DNA from 4 places in the Janibacter sp. UYMM211 genome. Region 3 is predicted to be linked to each of the others. Evidence: predicted binding sites of a transcription regulator. Region 3 holds the regulator's gene; each other region holds the start of a gene.
The links. The regulator LexA, encoded in region 3, represses DNA repair genes until DNA is damaged. The targets are predictions, from matches to a motif close to TCGAACANNTGTTCGA.

Region 1 (5,104 bases), on a different contig from region 3:
CAGGTGCTCGTCAGCGAGCACCCAGTGGCCGCTGCCCACCGGCACGACGACGTCCGCGCCGGTGCGCGCCAGGACGGTCAGGGCGACCTGGGCCTCGCCGCCGGCGAGCACCGCCGACAGCTCGGGGTCGTCGACGGCGGACTCGAGGACGGCGCCGGGGGTGCGCCCGAGCGGGTCGGCCTCGACGCGTCGACTCAGGTCCTCGGCGACACCGCGCGGCGGCGCGAGATGGCGCTCGCGGCTCAGCGGGGTCACATGAGCGGCTGCCCGCAGCGCCTCGTGGGGCGGCAGCACCCTGCGCACGGCCGCCCACAGCTGCTCGGGCTGGACCGCGACGAGCTCGACGGCGCCCTCTCGCCCCACCGCCTCGTAGCCCTCGGCCGTGGCGCGCAGGCGGACCCGCTGCGTGCGCACGAGCGCGATGCCGGGCAGCAGGGCGATGTCGCTCTCGAAGGAGACGAGGTCCTGGCGGGCGACGACGCGCACCTGCACCGGCGCTCCCGGGGCTGCCGCGAGGGCACGAGCCCACGACGGGAGCAGCGTCCCACCGCTCGCGATCTCGGCGCGCTCCAGCTCTGCCCAGGCTCCCTCCGGCGCCGGCACGTCCTCACCGGTGGCCGCCGCGAGGGCGGTCTCGAAGGCCGGCAGGCTGACCCGCCGGATGGTCATCGAGCGGGTCCTGCCCCCGCCCTGGTGCTCGTGCTCGTCGTGGTCGTGCTCGTGACCGCTCGTGCCCATGCCCGCTCCCTCGCCGGTGTGCCAGCGACGCTAGGGCGGGCCCCTCGCGGTGGGGAATGGGGAGCGCTCCCCATGCCGGGGTGCGACAGGGTGCGCGGGTCAGTCAGTCGCGCTGGTGCTCGGGCAGCGCGTCGAGGGACTCGGCGATCACCTGACGGGAGATCTCCGAGGAGTAGCCCTTCCGGGCGAGCATCCCCGCGAGGCGGCGGGTCTGCACGACCCGCTCGAGGCCGTGCATCGAGCGCAGCTTCTTCGCGACGAGCTCACGCGCGACGTCGCGCTCGTCGTCGACGTCGATCTGGGCGAGCACCCCGCTCGCCGTCTCGTCGTCGACCCCTTTCGCCCGCAGCTCGTGCTGCAGCGCCCGCCGGGCCAGGCCCCGACCGGTGCGCTTGGAGCGCACGAACATCTGCGCGTACGCCTCGTCGTCGACGAGGCCCACGTGCTCCATGCGGTCGAGCACCTCGGCGGCGACGTCGTCGGGGCAGCCCTTGCGCCGCAGCGTGCGCTCGAGCTCGGCGCGCGACTTCGGCGACCCGGTGAGCGCCCGCAGCACGACGGCCCGGGCCACCGCCCGGGGGTCGGCGTCGTCGTCGGGCGCCTCGGGCGGCGGGGGCCCGCTCGGCGCACTCGGCGCGCTCTGCCCGCCCGGGGTCGGCTCCCCCGCCTGGGCACGCGCGACCGCCGCGCGCAGCCGCTCCAGGGTCTGCTCCTGGGGCGTGCCGGGCGCGGCGGTCTCGTCGGTGCTGCTCATCGCGGGCGATCAGCTCTGCGTGTCGGCGTCAGCCGGTGCGATCAGAAGTCGACCGGGACGTCGACGCTGCCCTCGGGCTCCTCGACCGGGACCCCGATGCCGAGCTTGGTCTTGATCTTGACCTCGATCTCGTCGGCGAGCTGCGGGTTGTCCTTCAAGAAGTTGCGGGCGTTCTCCTTGCCCTGGCCGAGCTGGTCGCCCTCGTACGTGTACCAGGCACCGGCCTTGCGCACGAAGCCGTGGTCGACGCCCTGGTCGATGAGACCGCCCTCGCGGGAGATGCCCTGCCCGTAGAGGATGTCGAACTCCGCCTGCTTGAAGGGCGGGGAGACCTTGTTCTTGACGACCTTGACGCGGGTGCGGTTGCCGACCGGCTCGCTGCCGTCCTTGAGCGTCTCGATGCGCCGGACGTCGAGACGCACGGAGGCGTAGAACTTCAGCGCCTTGCCACCGGTCGTCGTCTCCGGGGAGCCGAACATCACGCCGATCTTCTCGCGGAGCTGGTTGATGAAGATCGCCGTCGTGCCCGAGGTGTTGAGCGCACCGGTGATCTTGCGCAGCGCCTGGCTCATGAGACGGGCCTGGAGACCGACGTGGCTGTCGCCCATCTCGCCCTCGATCTCGGCGCGCGGCACGAGCGCCGCCACCGAGTCGATGACGATGATGTCGAGAGCACCGGAGCGGATGAGCATGTCGGCGATCTCGAGCGCCTGCTCACCGGTGTCGGGCTGGGAGACGAGGAGTGCGTCGGTGTCGACGCCGAGCTTCTTGGCGTACTCGGGGTCGAGGGCGTGCTCGGCGTCGATGAAGGCCGCGATGCCACCGGCGCGCTGGGCGCTGGCGACGGCGTGGAGAGCGACCGTCGTCTTGCCGCTCGACTCGGGGCCGTAGATCTCGACCACCCGGCCGCGGGGCAGCCCGCCGATGCCGAGCGCGATGTCGAGGGAGATCGACCCGGTCGGGATGACGGCGATGGGCGGCCGGACGTCGTCGCCCAGGCGCATGATCGCGCCCTTGCCGTGCGACTTCTCGATCTGGCCCATGACGGAGTCGAGGGACTTCAGCTTCTGCTCGTGGAGCTTGGTGTCGATGGCGGTGACATCAGCCATGCCAGGTACCTGCCTGTTCTTGCTCGGGTCGGGCGCGCCCACCGGCGAACCGTCGCACGGTCGGTCTCGTCGTGCTGTCGGGTCAGACGCTAGGGACCACCACCGACAACGACCCCAGCCGCCGTGAGGCTGTGGATACTGATGCCGTCGGGATGACCGCTGTGCACAAACCTAGCCGAACAGGTGTTCGAGGTCGTGCACCGACGCGCCGGACGGCGTGTCGGGCCGCCGACGGCCGCCACGAGGAGGACACGCGATGACGACCCAGCCCGGGAGCAGGCCCGACGAGGGCGAGGTCCCCCTCCCCCGCCTGTGCCAGACCGTCCTCGACACCACCGACGCCCGAGCCCTCGCCGAGTTCTACCGCCGTCTCCTCGGCCTCGTCTACCGACCCGGCGACGAGCCGCCGGCCGAGGGCGAGCGCGACGACGCCGACTGGCTCGTCCTGCACCAGCCCGACGGCGGGCGCGCCCTGGCCGTCCACCAGGTCGAGCGGCTCACCGCGACGACCTGGCCCGACGACGACGTGCCGATGCAGCTCCACGTCGACTGCACCGTCCCCGACGTCCCTGCCCTCGAGGCCAACCTGCGGCGGGCCCTCGACCTCGGCGGCCGGCTCGTCCTCGACCGCTCGCAGGACCCCGAGGAGCCCCTCTACGTCGTCGCCGACCCGGCCGGTCACCCCTTCTGCATGTTCGTCGGCTGAGTGTCCGACGACGCCGACCGGGCCTGGAGCAGGTCGAGGTCGCGCACCGCGTAGCGCTGGTGCTCCCACTCCTCGTCGAGGATCGTGCGCAGGCACGACAGCGTCGTCTCCGCGTGCTGCGGCGCCCAGGGGTTGGCCCGCACCTGGGCGAGGTCGTCGGCGACGAGCGTCGCGAGGTGCTCACGGACCATCCGCTGACGCCCTGCCCGCGCCTCGAGCACCTCCTCGTACGTCGGCTGCCGCGTCGTGAAGACCGACATGTCGTAGCCGTCGGTCTCGTACTCGGCGTGCGGCTGGCCGAGGGGGTGGTAGGGCTGCTCGAGCCGGAGCACCGCGCGCCCGAGCCACGTGTCGGTCGCCATGACGAGATGACGCAGGGTCTGCGCGAAGGACCACTCGTCGTCGACGCTCACGTCGACCGTGCCGGACGGCATGGCCGCGACCCGCTCCAGGACCCGCTCCCACGACCGCTCCAGCGCCGCCCACGCCGCCCTCAGCCCGTCGGGGTCGCCCGCACGCCGCAGCGACCGGCCGGGCATCCGGGCGTCGAGCTCGGCGTCGACGAGGGGAGCCACGTCCACGCCGTTGACGACGAGGCCGGCACCGCCGGCGAGCAGCCACGGGGCCTCGATCTCGGCGCCGTCGACCAGGACCGAGCGCAGCACCGCCCCCGACAGGTCGACCCGCTCGAAGCGGGCCCCGCTGAGATCCACGTCGACGAAGCGCTCGGCCATGCGTCAACCCTCGCGCAGCGCCTCTCCCGGCGGCAACGGGTCCGCTCCGAGCGGCACGGTCGCGACGACCTCGTGACGGGGCCGCCCCTTCGCCCCTTCGCCGAGGAAGGAGGCGACGAGCTCGACCTCGTCGACGACGAAGGGGTCCGCCTGCCACGCGTCGAGGACCCGCAGCCACCGCGTCGCCTCGACCGGGCGGCGCAGCCGCGCGAGGGTGAGGTGCGGCACGAAGGCCCGCCCGTCCGGGCTCGCGCCCGACACCGAGGCCGCGGCCCGGCACCCGCGAGCGAGCCGGGCCAGCGGGTCCTGGGCGGCGTCGTCGACGCCGAGCCAGAGCACCGAGGCGCGACCGGCGTGGGGAAAAGCTCCCGCTCCCTCGAGCGAGAGGGCGAAGGGGGCGATCCGTCCCGCCGCGTGGGCGAGCCGCTCGACGAGCTCGTCCGCACGGGCCGCGGGCACGGACGCCATGAAGGCCAGGGTGAGGTGCCACTGCGAGGGGTCCACCCACGGCATGCCCTCGCGGGGCTCGAGGAAGGCGGCGAGGTCCTCGCGCACCGCCTCGGGCAGGGCCACCGCGACGAACATCCGGTGGCCCACGCCGATCAGTCCCCGATGGAGTCGATGACCCGGCGGGGCACGTCCATCGTCACGTCCTCGCCGAGCCGGCGCGACTCCGGGACGTCCATCGCGTCGCAGACCGCCTGCCACACCTCGCGGGCCGGGACACCGGCCTCGAGGGCGTCGACGGCGTTGCGCCCGCCGAGGCTGCCGAGGACCTGGTGGCGGGCGAGGGTGTGGGCGTACCCGGCACCGAACTCGCCCTCCATGAGCGACCAGAACTGACTCATCCGCACGCGCGAAGTCTAGGCACGCCCCGCCCCTAGACTGCCCGCGTGCGCCTCATCACTGCCGACGCCGTGCCCACCAGCCTCGCCCGAGTCGAGGAGCCGACCCAGGCCCCGCTGCGGGTCGCCCTCGTCCAGCACCGCTGGCGCGAGGACGCGGGCGAGCTCGCCCGCGTGCTCGACGAGGCGATCGGCCAGGCCGCGCAGGCCGGTGCCGA
Region 2 (5,104 bases), on a different contig from region 3:
CAGATGACCTGGCTCAGGGCGAGGTGCGCGATCTGGTGGTACCCCCGGCCGCCGTCGACCGGCACCCCGGCCCCGGTCCATGCCTCGAGCAGCTCGGACCGGCTGAGCCCCTCGGCGGGGATCGCCTCGCGGGCCACCTGCTCGGAGCGCTCGATCACCTCGTCGGGCAGACCCAGCTCGAGACGACGACGCTGCGTCGAGCGCAGGGTCGGCTCGCCCATGACGTCGAGCATCCAGCCGAGGTCCTCGGCCGCCACGGCGAAGAGGGTGCCGCGCATCGGCCACGACCGCACGATCTCGCGCGCGTCGTAGGCGTCGTAGACCTCGGCGAGCGACCGCCCCGTCGTCCGCAGCGCGATCGACATGGTCGACCCGGGGAAGTCCTGCGCCTGCGTGCACGTCAGGTGCCGCACCACCTCCGTCGGCGACCCCATCGGGTCGACGAGCCGCTGCGAGAGCAGCCTCATCCGGGCGACGTCCTCGACCGTCCAGCGCGTCATGGCACGAACCTAGGCCTCTGCGGCCCCGCCGTCACGACCTCGGTCACGCGGACCCCTCCTGTCTCGTCGCACGTGCCGGTGGACGGCCCGTCGGGGCTCGCCGCTTCGCTTCGCACCTCAGGGGCCACGGCTGGTCGAGGCTCGTCGCCCCGCTTCGTCACGTCCTCGCACCTCGGGACCACGGCACGCCCCTACGTCCGTCGTCTCGCGAGCTCGACGACGACACGGCTGCCCTCACGCAGCACCCGATGCTCGAAGCCCCGGTCGAGCATGCGGTGGTGCCTGCCGCACAGGGGGATGCCGTTCTTCAGGTCGGTGCTCCCGCCGAGCTTCCACGGGTGCGCGTGATGGACCTCCGTCCAGGCGAAGGGGATGTCGCACCCTCGTGCCGCGCACGTGTCGTAGATCGTCGCGAGCGCCACGCGCTGCGTCGACGAGTAGAAGCGGGTCTGCCGGCCGAGGTCGATCGGGACGGAGTCTCCGTCGAGGACCGCGGGGACGATGCCGGCCTGGCACGCGACCCGGCGGACCTCGCCCGGGCTGAGCGTGTCGCCCGTGTCGGTGGACCCGACGCGCAGCGTCTCCCCGACGAGGTCGCTGAGGCGCGTGGTGACGACGACGGTGGCCGCGGTCTTCTCGTGGAGGTGGTCGGTCGGCAGGTGCCCGAGGAGGACGGAGAGGTCCTGCCCCTGGCGCTGCTGGCGGGCGACCTGCCGGTCGCGCGGGCTGAGCCCGGGGTCGCACCACGCCGGGAGCGGCACGCCGGCCCCTGACGTGCTGGCCCCTGACGCGCCGGCCCCTGAGGCATCCGCCCCTGACGCGCCCGCGCCAGCCGACGTCTCGTCACCCGCCCCGGTGCTGCCGTCAGGACCTGCGGCGCCGCGTCGTCGCGGCGAGGACATCGCGTCGAGGATCTTCTTCAGCGTCTGCCCGGCGAGGGTGGGCACGGTGAACTGACCGTGCATCGTCCCGTCGCCGTTGTCGCGGATCCAGAAGGAGGCGCGCTCCCACGCGAGGTCCTCGGCGCTGCGCACCTGCTGCTCCTCGTGGGCGTCGACGACCTCGACCGGCTGCCCGACCTGCTCGAGCACCCGTGCCGCGAGGCGGCGGAGGTCTCGTGGTCCGTGCCCGTGCCCGTGCCCGTGCGCGAGCTCGATGAGCTCGCGCACGCACCCGAGGACCGCCTCCGGCGCCAGCCCGTCGGGCAGCGCGGACAGGCTGGTCTGGATGACCTCGACCTGCTCGCGCGACAGGTCGCCGGCGAGCTGGGCACGCCCCGTGAGGCTCACCTCGGCTCCCTTCGCCCCGTCTCCAGCGGACCCGTCTGCCACCGAACCGACCCCCACCGCCCCGGACCCCTTCAACACGCTCCCGCCCGACGTCACGGCGGCCAGACCCGCGCCCTCGGCCCGCTGGGCCTGCCGGTAGCCCGCCCGCGGGTCGCTACTCGTCACCTGGGCCAGCCACTGCCCCGTCGACCGCGCCCCGGTCCGTCCGGCGACGTCGATCGACGCGGCGACGGCCGCGCCCTTGTCGGTGAGGGCCTGCATCCGGTTGAGCAGACGGGTCAGCTCACGCATGACCTCGCCCATCTCGCGGGCGGTGACCCCCGGCGCCCGCCCGAGCGCGTCGAGATCGGCCTCGAGCCGGTCCAGACCGGCGTGCACCTCACCGCAGGCCCCACCCGGACGCGGACCGTCCGGAGAGGGGCGAAGGGCTGGTGCGAGAGCCATGGGTAGAACATACGTTCGACCACCGACAACGCTGCCGCCCCGACGAGACCTGACCGACACCCCTTCGCTGCGACTCGCTACCGAGATATCGGGAGACGGCTAGACATCGGGATACCGTCCGATCTCATGGACCCGATCACCAACCCGTACGCGCCCGGCGCCGGCCAGCGACCGCCCGAGCTCGCGGGTCGCGAGGAGCAGCTGCAGACCTTCGACGTCGTCCTCGCGCGGGTCGCCGCCGGCCGTCCCGACCGCAGCCTCGTCCTCACCGGGCTGCGCGGCGTGGGCAAGACGGTGCTCCTCAACCAGCTGCGCAGCGCCGCCGTCCGCGCGCGGTGGGGGACCGGCAAGATCGAGGCCCGCCCGGACCAGCGGCTGCGCCGCCCCCTCGCCAGCGCCCTGCACCAGGCGGTCCGCGAGCTCGGCCACAGCCAGGCCGAGGAGGTCGAGCACGTCCTCGGCGTCATCAAGTCCTTCGGGCAGCGTGACTCCGCGCCGGGCACGAAGCTGCGCGAGATGTGGACCGGCGGCATCGACGCGCCCGCCATCAAGGGTCGCGCCGACTCCGGCGACATCGAGATCGACCTCGTCGAGCTGCTCACCGACGTCGGCGGGCTCGCGGCGGACCTCGGCCGCGGCGTCGCCGTCTTCATCGACGAGATGCAGGACCTCGGGCCCGACGACATCTCCGCGCTGTGCGCCGCCTGCCACGAGATCAGCCAGTCCGGTCTGCCCGTCATCGTCGTCGGCGCCGGGCTGCCGCACCTGCCGGCCGTGCTCTCGGCGAGCAAGTCCTACTCGGAGCGCCTGTTCCGCTACGTGCGCATCGACCGGCTGCCGCGCGAGGCCGCCGACCGGGCGCTCACCTCGCCCGCCGAGCTCGAGGGCGCAGCCTTCGAGCAGGAGGCCCTCGACCGTCTCTACGCGGCGACGGGCGGGTACCCCTACTTCATCCAGGCGTACGGGAAGTCCGTGTGGGACAAGGCCCCCCGCTCGCCGATCACCCCCGACGACGTCACCGTCGCGGCTCCCGACGCGGAGAGCGAGCTCGCCGTCGGCTTCTTCGGCTCGCGCTTCGAGCGCGCGACGCCGGGGGAGCGCGAGTACCTGCGCGCGATGGCCGACCTGGCCGCCGACACCGCGGCGAAGGGGGAGGAGCTCGACGACATCGAGTCCGTCGCCACCGCGGAGGTCGCCTCGCACCTCGGCAAGAAGCCGCAGTCGCTCTCGCCGGCTCGCGACGCACTGCTGAAGAAGGGCCTCATCTACTCGGGGGAGCGCGGCCGCATCGCCTTCACCGTGCCGCACTTCGGCCGGTACCTGCGCGAGCAGACCTGAGCGAAGGTGTCCGGGCATTACCGATTCTGATCTCCTGGCCCAGTCCCGCGACGAATCTGATTGTCGTGATCAAGGCGAGTGATTTTTCGACGAACTTGATCGCTGTGTTCGAGGATCCTGGTCCACTCGATGAGGCGCCGCGCGTGGCCCGTCGGGTTCTGTTGGGGCGGCCGTCGTCGCGTTGGCGACCGATATGTTCGATCGGCAGGGTTGACCATGTCGAGTGGTAGGGGTGGAAATGACTTGGTGGGCATACATCGCGTCCGCTGCGATAACAGCTCTAGCCGTAGCCGGTGTCGGGTTGTTCACCAACCGGAGCAATCGGCAGATCGCGGAGCTGTCGCGGGAGAACGCCGAGCGCGAACGGGAGTTCACGCAACTCGAAGCCGAGCAGGCGCGGCTGTACGGATCGCGCGAGCGGGTCTACGCGCTGGTCATGCAATGGATCGTCCAGTCGTCGCATCAGCTTGTGCCCTGGCGTATGGCTCTGCGCGAAGGGTCTCCTCGCAACAACATCGAGCTGCCCGGTACGTCTATCGGTATCCCGATCGAGACGCTGGCACAGATCTACACATTCGGGTCGAACGAGACGATCGATGCGGTCGCCCGGGCATCTCGGGACGTCGATGAGGCGATCCTGATGCTCAACCAGCTGAAATGGATAGTCCCGCCGCAGTTGCACGGGAGGGCGGTAGAGACACTCAAGACAGCCTCTATGAGCCTGGCCAGGGCGCGAGAGGTCGTCCGCTCCGACCTGGGCAGCTCACGAAGTGCGCGCGGGGTCGACCCCAGTTCATGAGGACACGGAGGGCGTCCGCGATCGGTTGACGGGCGAGGACCTCGAGCAGGTGGTGTGCTGGGACGACGCCCACCGACATGAAGGAGCGCGATGTTCGAGTCGAGCCACCCCGACCGTGCCCGCCAGATCACCGCGAGCTTCGACAGGCAGGGTCTGATGCACACCCTGGGGGCGAGGCTGGGCTCGGTGGAGTCCGGGGAGGTGCACATCCACCTGCCGATGAGCCCGGCAGTGACCCAGCAGCACGGGATGTTCCACGGAGGGGTCACCACCACCGTCGCGGACAGCGCTGGTGGCTACGCCGCACTGACCCTTCTCGATGATGGGAGCGAGGTCCTCACGGTGGAGCTGAAGGTCAACTTCTTGGCACCGGCCCGAGGGGAGGAGCTGGAGGCGGTGGGGAGCGTGATCAAGAGTGGTCGGACCCTGTCGGTGTGCCGCCTCGAGGTGTACGCCCGTGACGGGGATCGGTCCACGCTGGTGGCAGTGGGGCAGCAGACCGTGATCCGGGTGGATGCTTGAGCGCTCTCCTGCCGCCCTCGGTCGCATGGGTCGAGCGTCCGTTCCCCGACTGCAACCTGACGGTCCTGCGCGGTTCGAACCCGACCGTCGTCGACTCCGGGTTCGCCGCCCACGCGGTGCAGACCGCCAGGCTCGTCGACGAGCACTGCCCACGGGTGGGCACGGTGGTCAACACGACACTGATCCGACGACGAGCGCACCTCGTGCGCGGC
Region 3 (5,104 bases):
CGGGTCGCCGAGGCCGGCCTGCTCTCCCGGCATCGGGCCCGCCGTCGGGATGCCGGACGCGGGGGGAGAGACGGGCGGCGGGGGACCCGTGGCAACGTGCGGGGTCGGCGGCGGGGCCACGGGCGGCGCCTGCACCGGAGCCTCTGCGTGCCGCCGGGCGAAGGGTGTGCCCTCGTCCTGCGGCGTGGTGTCGTCCTGCTTCTCGGCGACCACCCCACGGGTGAGGCGACCCGCGACGAGGCCGAGGACGGCCGCGCCGGCGAGGAAGGCGCCCGGGCGGCGGCGTGCGTAGCTCGTGAGCTCGGCGACGACGTCACCGGGCTCGCGGGCCTCGAGCCAGTCCGCCGCGGTGCGGGTGCGCTGAGCCGCCTGTCGGGCGAGGTCGCCGCCGACGCCGGAGTCGGCGTGATCGGCCATCCCGCCGAGGTCGTCGGCGAGGGTGCGCAACCCGCCCGCAGCTCGGCTCTGCTGGTCCGACCCCTGGCTGCTCAGCTCGGAGCGCACCTGGTGGTAGAGGTCGCGGATCTGCTGCTGGGTCTCCTGGGCGACGTGCTGGGCCTCGTCCTTCGCGGTCGCGGCGACCTGCTGGGTGCCCTCCCGGGCGTCTCCGGCGACGGAGGCGGCCTCGTCCTTGGCGACGGACGCCGTGCCGGCGCCTGCGCTGCCCGGGGTCGAGCGGTCCTGGTCGTACGGTCCTGCGGTCATCTGCAGTCCCCTCTTCGGTGAGTGGTGCAACGGGCGCAGACCCGGGCGCTGGCGACGCTGCCGGCCTGCCTGACCTTGTGGACGCTAGTGACCTCCGGCGAGCGGGGGCCGCGAGCGCACTACAGCCTTCGGGGTGGTATCTCGGGCTCTGACCTGGGCGGACGCCCCGCAGGGGACGGTCAGGTCCTCGCGCGACGCCCGCGGCCGCGGGGGGCGGATACTGGTGCGGTGAGCACCCCCGAGACCTTCCGCGAGATCGCCGACGTGCTGAGCCGCGGGCCGGCGCTGGCCCTCACCGGCGCGGGGATGTCGACCGACTCGGGGATCCCCGACTACCGCGGTCCGGACGGCACGCGCCGGGTGACGCCGATGCACCTGTCGGAGTTCATCGGCAGCAGCGCCGCCCGGCGGCGCTACTGGGCGCGCAGCTACGTGGGGTGGCGCCGCTTCAGCGCAGCCCTGCCCAACCGCGCCCACGAGCTCGTCACGCACCTGCAGGAGCGCGGTCAGGTCGGCGCCGTCATCACCCAGAACGTCGACGGCCTGCACCAGGCGGCCGGCAGCACCGGTGTCGTCGAGCTGCACGGGAGCCTGGCCGAGGTGGTCTGCCTCGCGTGCGGCGCCCGGGAGGCCCGGGCCGCGCTCGACGAGCGGATGGCGCAGCGCAACCCCGGCTTCGACGCGGACAGCGACGAGATCCGACCCGACGGCGACGTGCGCCTCGAGGAGGTCGAGGTCGAGACCTTCGAGGCGCCGCTCTGCCTCGTGTGCGGGTCGGACATGCTCAAGCCCGACGTCGTCTTCTTCGGCGGCTCGGTCGACAAGCCGCTCGTCGAGCACTGCTTCGCGCTCACGGAGGCGGCGCCGAGCCTGCTCGTGCTCGGGTCGAGCCTGCAGGTGATGTCCGGCCTGCGCTTCGTGCGGCGGGCCGCCAAGCTCGGCACGCCGGTCGTCATCATCACGAGGGGACGCACGCGCGGTGACGACCTCGCGACCCACCGGGTCGACGGCTCGCTCGACACGAGCCTGGACGCGCTGGTCCGCGCCAGCGCACAGGTCGGCTGACCGCCCCGCCACGCTGGACGGGCCCGCCCCGTGCAGGGGCGGGCCCGTCCGGCCGGGGCGGCGCGCCAGGCTCAGATGCGGCGCAGGACCGCGGTGACCTTGCCGAGGATCGTCGCGTGGTCGCCGTCGATCGGCTCGAAGGCGGGGTTGTGGGGGAGCAGCCACACCTTGCCGTCACGTCGCTTGAAGGTCTTGACCGTCGCCTCGTCGTCGAGCATCGCCGCGACGATGTCGCCGTTGTCGGCCGTCGGCTGCTGGCGCACGACGACCCAGTCGCCGTCGCAGATCGCGGCCTCGATCATCGAGTCGCCGACGACGCGCAGGAGGAAGAGGGAGCCCTCGCCGACGACCTGCTTCGGCAGCGGGAAGACCTCCTCGACGCTCTCCTCGGCGACGATCGGCACGCCCGCGGCGATCTGGCCGAGCACCGGCACGTACGTGGCGGCGGGGTGGGCGTCGCCGCTGCCCGTCGCGTCGGGGTCGTGGGGGCTGGCGCCACCGCGGTAGCCGGCGATGTCGTGGGTCTGCGCGTCGCCCTCGGGGGAGCGGGGCGCCTCGGGCGAGACGACCTCGATGGCGCGGGGCCGGTTGGGGTCACGGCGCAGGTAGCCCTTGCGCTCGAGCGCGGTCAGCTGGTGGGCCACCGAGCTCGGGCTCGTCAGCCCGACCGCGTCGCCGATCTCGCGCAGGCTCGGCGGGTAGCCCCGCGTCGCGACCGCGCTGCGGATCACCTCGAGGACCTTGACCTGCCGGGCGGTCAGCCCCTCGCCGTTGTCCCGCACCGGCAACGTGCGGATGTTGTCCTCGCTCATCGCGCCCCTCGCTGTCTCGCTCGCGCCGCGACCCGTGAGGGGGCGGCTGGTGGCCTGCTCCTGCGGGGGAGGACAGCGTTGTCGGTGCTCGCTGGTTGTCTCTCCCGTGTGGCCGACGGTAGTGCTCGGCCCGGTCTAGATCAAACACATGTTCGAGCGTGTCTTGTTCTCGCTCGAACACCTGTGCTAGACATCGTGCAGACGCCTCGTCGAACACCGGTTCGACCAGACGACCAGGAGGAGACCATGAGCGCACTCACCGTCCAGGCCCCGCAGCACGCTGCCCGGCCCTCGGCGCTGCGCGACCCGCGCCGGGCCGAGCGCCACCTCGTGTCCGTGCCGACGGGGACCGACGTCCCCACCGAGCTGCGGGTGACCCGTCGGGGTCGCCTCGCGCTCACGACGATCGCCGTCGCGGCGCTGCTCGCGCTCGGCACCGGCATCGCGACCGCGGGCGGCGAGGCCGCGGCGGCCACGACCGTCACCGTCGAGCAGGGGCAGACCCTCAGCGACGTCGCCGCCCGCCAGATGCCCGGCGTGCCCACGAGCGCGGCCGTCTCGGCCATCCGCTCGGAGAACGCGCTGAGCACCCCCTTCGTCCACGCCGGCCAGGAGCTCGTCATCCCGACGCGCTGACCGTCACGACGGATCACCAGACCACCCGGGTCCCTCGACCCGACCCGGGCGATAGCGACGGCCGCACCTCCACCGGGTGCGGCCGTCGTGCTGTCCCCGCCGGCTGTCGACAGGGCCTCGCACCGGCGTGTCGCCCGGTATCCCGGGCCTTCTCGCCCGGGGGCTTGCCGGGTCTTGCGTGCGTGGTGGTGGGCGTGATGAAATGGCACTACATCTAGTGGTTACACCGATGTCATTCGTCCACATGTAGTGCACATGTACGACGATGTTGTCCACCGGTTGTCGACAGATGTCCACAGCAGAACCGCCCTGATCCACACCCCGGTCCACAGCCGGCGACCCGCCTCGTGCAAGTCAGCCGGTGCCCGACCTGTGCCACCGTGCCCGAGAGGAGAGCATCGTGCACTGCCCCTTCTGCCGTCACACCGACTCTCGCGTCATCGACTCGCGCACGGCTGACGACGGGTCCTCGATCCGTCGTCGTCGGCAGTGCCCCGAGTGCAACCGGCGCTTCACCACGCTCGAGAGCGCGAGCCTGAGCGTGACGAAGCGCTCGGGGGCGGCGGAGCCCTTCAGCCGGGCCAAGGTCCTCGTCGGCGTCCGCAAGGCCTGCCAGGGCCGACCGGTCACCGAGGACCAGCTGGCCCTGCTCGCCCAGCGCGTCGAGGAGGCCGTGCGGGCGCAGGGCAGCGCCGAGATCGACGCCCACGAGATCGGGATGGCGATCCTCGGCCCGCTGCGCGAGCTCGACGAGGTCGCCTACCTGCGCTTCGCGAGCGTCTACCAGGCCTTCGACTCGCTCGAGGACTTCGAGGCCGCCATCACCCTGCTGCGCGCCGAGCACACCGCTCTCGCGCAGGACGCCCCCTAGACCCCCGGGTACCGGCACGCGATCGGGCTGTCGGTACCCGGTGACACGCTTGATGCGAGGTCTTCCCTTGCACGCCGCCCGCACCACACAGCACCACATGAGCAGCACCACCTGCAGACCCGCACCACCGAGAGAGGGACCATGACCGAGACCGCCGGCAAGCCCAGCACCCGTCGATCCGCGAAGAACCGCGGCATCACGGTCGAGCGCATCTACACCACCGAGGGCGTCCACCCCTACGACGAGGTGACCTGGGAGAAGCGCGACGTCGTCCAGCAGAACTGGAAGACCGGCGCGACGATCTTCGAGCAGCGCGGGGTCGAGTTCCCCGACTTCTGGTCGGCCAACGCGAGCACCATCGTCACGACGAAGTACTTCCGCGGCGCCGTCGGCACGCCCGAGCGCGAGCAGGGTCTCAAGCAGCTCATCGACCGCGTCGTGCTCACCTACGTCAAGGCGGGCAAGGACCACGGCTACTTCGCGACCCCGGTCGACGCCGAGATCTTCGAGCACGAGCTGACCTACGCCCTGCTCCACCAAGTCTTCAGCTTCAACTCCCCGGTGTGGTTCAACGTCGGCACGAAGAGCCCCCAGCAGGTCTCGGCGTGCTTCATCCTCTCCGTCGACGACTCGATGGACTCGATCCTCAACTGGTACAAGGAAGAGGGCTTCATCTTCAAGGGCGGCTCCGGCGCCGGCCTCAACCTCTCCCGCATCCGGTCCAGCAAGGAGCTGCTCTCCTCCGGCGGCACCGCCTCCGGCCCCGTGAGCTTCATGCGCGGTGCCGACGCGTCGGCGGGCACCATCAAGTCCGGTGGCGCCACGCGTCGCGCGGCGAAGATGGTCGTCCTCGACGTCGACCACCCGGACATTGAGGAGTTCGTCGAGACCAAGGCCCGCGAGGAGGACAAGATCCGGGCCCTGCGCGACGCGGGCTTCGACATGGACCTCGGCGGCGCCGACATCGTCTCGGTCCAGTACCAGAACGCGAACAACTCGGTGCGCGTCAGCGACG
Region 4 (5,104 bases), 190 kb from region 3:
GACCTCCGGGTCCCCGACGTCGCTGGAGAAGGTGCGCTCGTGGCCGATGCTGCGCTCGCGGTGCACGGGCTGGACGTGGCGCGGGTCCCGGCCCCACGCGAGGTCGTGCAGGTGGGCGCCGGTCGCGGCGCCGAGGTCGCGCACGAGCTGCTCACGCGGGGTCCGGGCGATGTCGGCGACGGTGCGCAGCCCGAGCCGGGCCAGCGTCTCCTCCGTGCGGTCGCCCACGCCCCACAGCGCGCCGACCGGGAGCTGCTGGACGAAGTCGACGACCTCGTCGGCCGGCACGAGCAGGACCCCGTCGGGCTTGGCCAGGCCCGACGCGAGCTTGGCGACGAACTTCGTGCTCGCGATGCCGACGGAGCAGGTGATCCCCTGCTCGGCCCGCACCTGGGCGCGGATCCGCTCCGCGATCGCCGTCGGTGCCCCGAGCAGGCGCGTGGCCCCCGAGACGTCGAGGAAGGCCTCGTCGAGGCTGATCGGCTCGACGAAGGGGGTGATCCCCTCGAAGATCCGCATGACCCCCTTCGAGACCGCGGAGTACTCCTGGTGGTCGGGGGCGAGGACGGTCGCCCGGGGGCACAGCCGTCGGGCCCGGACCATGGGCATCGCCGAGGTCACGCCGAAGGCGCGGGCCTCGTAGGTCGCCGACAGCACGACGCCGCGCTCTCCCCCGCCGATGATCACCGGGGTCCCGACGAGCTCGGGGTGGTGGCGCAGGGTGACGGAGGCGTAGAAGGCGTCCATGTCGACGTGCATGACGCCGCAGCCGGTCTCGTCGAGCGGGCGGTCGTGCGGGCGCTCGGGGACCCGGAACTGCCGCCGGCTCATCGCCGCGCACCCCGGATCACGCCGTCAGTCCTTGCGGGCGAGGGCGTGCAGCTGCGAGCCGAGGTGGCTGAGCACCGAGCGCTCCTCGTCGGCGACGCTCGCCTGCTCGAGCGCGAGCACGTCGGCGCGGTCAGCCTCGGAGTCGAGCAGCGCCCCGGGCACGAGGTCGCTGAAGATGCGCACGCCGTGGATCGCCTCGACGGTGAAGCCGGCCCGACCGAGCCGGGCCACGACGTCGCCCTGGTCGAAGCGACGCGGCATCGGGTCGCCGCTCCCCCAGCGCCCGTCCGGGCTGGCGAGCGCAGCCCGGGCCTGGTCGAAGCGACCGGCGAGCGCCCGGGCGACGACGGCGGCCAGGCGCTGCGCCGTGACGAGGCTGAGGTAGCCACCGGGCGCGAGGACGTCGGCGATCCGGCACAGCGTGGTGTCCGGGTCGTCGACGACCTCGAGGGTCCCGTGGCAGCACACGAGGTCGACGCTGCCGGCGGCGAGCACCTCCGAGAGGGTGTCGGCGTCGCCCTGGACGGCGCTGATGCGGGCCGAGGCGCTCGACTCGGCGCTCCGCCGTCGCAGCGAGGCGAGGGCGTCGGCGCTCGGGTCGACGACGGTCACGGTGTGCCCCTGCTCGGCGAGCGGCACGGCCAGCCCTCCGGTGCCACCTCCGAGGTCGAGGACGCGCAGGGCACGGCCGAGCTCGCGCTGCCGCTCGGCGGTCAGCGTGGAGACCTCGGACCACACGGCGGCGGTCCGCAGGTTGCTCTCGACCCCCCGGCGGCGGGCGGGTCGGCGTTCGTCGCTCACGGTGCTCCCTTCGTGCGCCACGGGTGCGGCACGTGGATGCCCCAACCCTAGTTCGGCCCGGCCCACGGGTGCGACCACCCCGCAGGCGGGGTCACGACGCCTCGGCCTCGTTGCGCCCGGTGCCGCCCAGACCCGACGGGGGCAGACCTGTGCTGCTCAGGCTGACGGGCACGAGGGTGGCCGGCAGGCTCGGAGCCGGCAGCCCGAGCGTCGCCGCGGCGACGAGGAGGAAGTCCTCGCCCGCCCGCAGCAGGTCGTCGACCCCGCGGACGTCGACGGGAGGACGACGCTCGGCCCGCTCGAGGTGCGCCGCCCACTCCGAGAGCTCGGGGGCGACCCGGGCGAGGACCTGCCAGGTGCTGCTCGGGCTGCCCGCCGCCTGGCCAGGGCGCCCGCGTGCCGCGAGGACCGCGGCGGCCACCCGCAGCGTGCCGAGCCGGGTAGCGGCGAGCCGCTCGGGGGCCTCGCGCACCCAGTGCGCCTCGGTGAGGGCGTCGGCGGCGTCGGCGAGGAGCCGGCCGACCTGCTCGATGTCCGCCATGCCGTGCACGACCACCCTCAGCCCCGCGCCGCCACGAGCGACCAGGCGACGGCCGCCCCGCCGTCCTCGCGGTCCGCCCGCAGGTCGAAGACCTCGTCGGCGCCTCGGCCCGAGCTCGCGCAGACCCGCCAGACCTCGCCGCGGCAGTCCTCCTGCCAGCGGTCGACGACCCGGCTCACCCGGTGGAGGCGCCCCCTCCACAGGAAGGCCCGGGGCGCTCCCCCGTCACCCGATGAGTCACCGCCCGGAGCCCCTCGCACCTCGCACCTCTCGCCCGCCACCCGCGTCGTCACCGCGTCCTCCGCTCGTCGCCGTCACCCGTGATCGAACACCTGTTCGAACTGGTGGCCACACTAGCGCGGGTGACGTCGAGGTGGTCAAGCCCGCCGGGGCACGGGGGCGGGGCGTGCGCCGAGCGGTCGCTCAGGCGCGCAGGTGCGAGAGGTTCTGCAGCACCTCGAGGCTCGCCGTCGAGCGGTTCATCGTGATGAGGTGCAGGCCCGGGGCGCCCTCCCCGAGCATCCGGTCGGCGAGCTCGGTGGCGATCTCGACGCCCACGGCCCGCACCGCCGCGGGATCGCCGTCGACGGCCTGGAGGCGGTCGACGACGGCCGCGGGCAGGGGCGTGCCCATGAGCTGGGCCATCCGCCGGATCTGCTTGACGCTCGTCACCGGCATGAGACCGGGGGTGATCGGCAGGTCGCGGCGGGCGGCGACCTCGTCGCGCAGCCGCAGGTAGGACTCGGCGTCGAAGACCATCTGGGTCACGGCGAAGCTCGCGCCGGCGTCGGCCTTGCGCACGAGGGTCTCGACGTCGTCGCGCAACGAGGCCGAGCTCGGGTGCACGTCGGGGAAGGCCGCGACGCCGACCTCGAAGCCGCCGACCTCGCGCACCAGGGCGACGAGGTCCTCGGCGTGGTCGAGCCCCTGCGGGTGCGCGGTCCACTCGCCGCCGGGGTCACCGGGCGGGTCTCCGCGCAGGGCGAGGACGTGGTCGATGCCGGCGGCGGCGTACCCGGCGAGCACCTCGCGCAGGTCGTCGACGCTCTGGCTGACGCACGTGAGGTGCGCCATCGCGGTGAGCGAGGTGCGCTGGCCGATCTGCTCGGTGACGCGCAGCGTGCGGTCCTGGCTCGAGCCGCCCGCGCCGTAGGTCACCGACACGAAGTCGGGGCCGAAGGGCTCGAGGCGTGCGATCGCCTCCCACAGCACCGCCTCGCCCGCGTCGTCCTTGGGCGGCATGAACTCGAAGCTGATCGAGGGACGCGTCGAGGAGAGCCGCTGCGGGATGGTCCCGCCGGGTGCGCTGGGCGACGTCATGGCGGCGACCATAGCCCGCGGGCCTGCCCGTAGGCTGGCGCGTACCTGCTGCTGAGACCGCCGCCGACGTCGCCGCTCGCAGCACCGACCGCACCGCCCGACCCCACCCTCGAGGAGCCGACGTGCCCGACCCCTTCGCCGCCGATCTGCGGGGCCGGGTCCAGGCCCAGCTCGACGCCGAGATCGCCCGTCAGCAACGTCATCTCGACGAGATGGGTCCGGACGTCGCCGACCTCATCGACGCGATCAGCTCGCTCGTGCGCGGCGGCAAGCGGCTGCGCGCCGCCTTCGCCTACTGGGGCTGGCGCGCGGGGGGCGGCGAGGACGGGCACGTGCCGGTGGCCCTCGCCTCGGCGATGGAGCTCTTCCAGGCCGCGGCCCTCCTCCACGACGACGTCATGGACGACTCCGACACCCGCCGCGGCGCCCCCGCGGCGCACCGGGCGCTCGCCGCCGCGCACGCGCAGCGCGGGTGGCGCGGCGACGCCGACCGCTTCGGCCTGTCCGGGGCGATCCTCGCCGGCAACCTCTGCCTCGACTGGTGCGACGACCTCGTCGTGCGCTCGGGCCTGCCGGCCGACCGTCTCGCCGCGGCGTGGGAGGTCCTCGAGCGGATGCGCACCCAGCTCATGGCCGGCCAGTTCATCGACGTCGTCGAGTCGATGCAGCCGTGGTCGGCCGCCGACGGCGCAGAGCGCGTCGAGCGGGCCCGGCGGGTGCTGCGCTACAAGAGCGCGAAGTACTCCGTCGAGCACCCCCTGCTCATCGGCGCGGCCGCCGCGGGAGCCTCGCCGGCGACGCGCGAGGCGCTCTCGCGCCACGGGCTCGCGCTCGGCGAGGCCTTCCAGCTGCGCGACGACCTCCTCGGCGTCTTCGGCGACCCCGACGAGACGGGCAAGCCGGCGGGCGACGACCTGCGCGAGGGCAAGCGCACGGTCCTCGTCGCCCGGGCCTGGCTGGCCGCCGACGTCGCGCAGCGGGCCTGGCTCGAGGAGCACCTCGGCGACCCCGAGCTCGACGACACGCAGGTGGCGCGCTTCCGCGAGCTGTTGACGAGCACCGGCGCGGTGGCCGAGGTCGAGGCCGAGATCACCCGGCTCGTCGACGCCTCGCGCGCTGCTCTGGACGAGGTCGCGGGCCTGCCGGGGTCGCGGCCCGAGGCGGTCGAGGCCCTCGCCGAGCTCGTCGAGCTCGCCACCGCGCGCACCGCCTGACCCCTACCCTGAGGGGGTGGCGCTGCTCTTCCTCCACGGGGCCGGCGGGCACGACGAGGACCAGGTCCTCGTGCGCGCCCTGCGGGAGGGGCTCGCCGAGCCCGTCCTCGCCCCGCGGCTGCCCGACGAGGACATGAGCCACGACGCGTGGGCCGCGTGCGTCCGCGACGCGATCACCCCGCAGGTGCGCACGGTCGTCGGCCACTCCTTCGGCGGGTCGACCGTGCTGCGCATGGCGACCCAGGCCGACCTCGGCGTCGACCACCTCGTGCTGCTCGCCGCGCCGGACTGGGGGCCGAAGGGGTGGGACGTCGCCGACTACGCGCTGCCGGACGACGCCGCAGAGCGGCTCGACCCCGCGCTGCGGGTCACCCTGCACCACTGCGCCGACGACGAG

Region 1: recA (recombinase RecA) is a predicted target of LexA. The motif match lies at 2,777-2,792, and genes of this name have one in related genera.
Region 2: ABIB53_RS13675 (HNH endonuclease signature motif containing protein) is a predicted target of LexA. The motif match lies at 2,237-2,252, and genes of this name have one in related genera.
Region 4: ABIB53_RS00455 (DUF6504 family protein) is a predicted target of LexA. The motif match lies at 2,498-2,513, and genes of this name have one in related genera.

The regions. Positions count from the first base shown of each region.
Region 1 is NZ_JBEPOY010000002.1:746,827-751,930, reverse strand. It holds gene ABIB53_RS08700 (hypothetical protein) at 1-738, opposite strand, end outside; gene ABIB53_RS08695 (regulatory protein RecX) at 842-1,492, opposite strand; gene recA (recombinase RecA) at 1,534-2,601, opposite strand; gene ABIB53_RS08685 (VOC family protein) at 2,858-3,307, shown strand; gene ABIB53_RS08680 (DinB family protein) at 3,280-4,041, opposite strand; gene thpR (RNA 2',3'-cyclic phosphodiesterase) at 4,045-4,638, opposite strand; gene ABIB53_RS08670 (DUF3046 domain-containing protein) at 4,644-4,889, opposite strand; gene ABIB53_RS08665 (nitrilase-related carbon-nitrogen hydrolase) at 4,935-5,104, shown strand, end outside.
Region 2 is NZ_JBEPOY010000005.1:121,213-126,316, reverse strand. It holds gene ABIB53_RS13680 (winged helix DNA-binding domain-containing protein) at 1-500, opposite strand, end outside; gene ABIB53_RS13675 (HNH endonuclease signature motif containing protein) at 692-2,233, opposite strand; gene ABIB53_RS13670 (ATP-binding protein) at 2,360-3,571, shown strand; gene ABIB53_RS13665 (hypothetical protein) at 3,873-4,370, shown strand; gene ABIB53_RS13660 (PaaI family thioesterase) at 4,461-4,892, shown strand.
Region 3 is NZ_JBEPOY010000001.1:278,458-283,561, reverse strand. It holds gene ABIB53_RS01270 (hypothetical protein) at 1-705, opposite strand, end outside; gene ABIB53_RS01265 (NAD-dependent protein deacetylase) at 934-1,770, shown strand; gene lexA (transcriptional repressor LexA) at 1,842-2,582, opposite strand; gene ABIB53_RS01255 (LysM peptidoglycan-binding domain-containing protein) at 2,829-3,218, shown strand; gene nrdR (transcriptional regulator NrdR) at 3,619-4,089, shown strand; gene ABIB53_RS01245 (vitamin B12-dependent ribonucleotide reductase) at 4,231-5,104, shown strand, end outside.
Region 4 is NZ_JBEPOY010000001.1:92,540-97,643, forward strand. It holds gene ABIB53_RS00440 (DNA polymerase IV) at 1-831, opposite strand, end outside; gene ABIB53_RS00445 (methyltransferase domain-containing protein) at 856-1,632, opposite strand; gene ABIB53_RS00450 (SAV_6107 family HEPN domain-containing protein) at 1,724-2,173, opposite strand; gene ABIB53_RS00455 (DUF6504 family protein) at 2,191-2,466, opposite strand; gene metF (methylenetetrahydrofolate reductase [NAD(P)H]) at 2,597-3,493, opposite strand; gene ABIB53_RS00465 (polyprenyl synthetase family protein) at 3,616-4,707, shown strand; gene ABIB53_RS00470 (alpha/beta fold hydrolase) at 4,724-5,104, shown strand, end outside.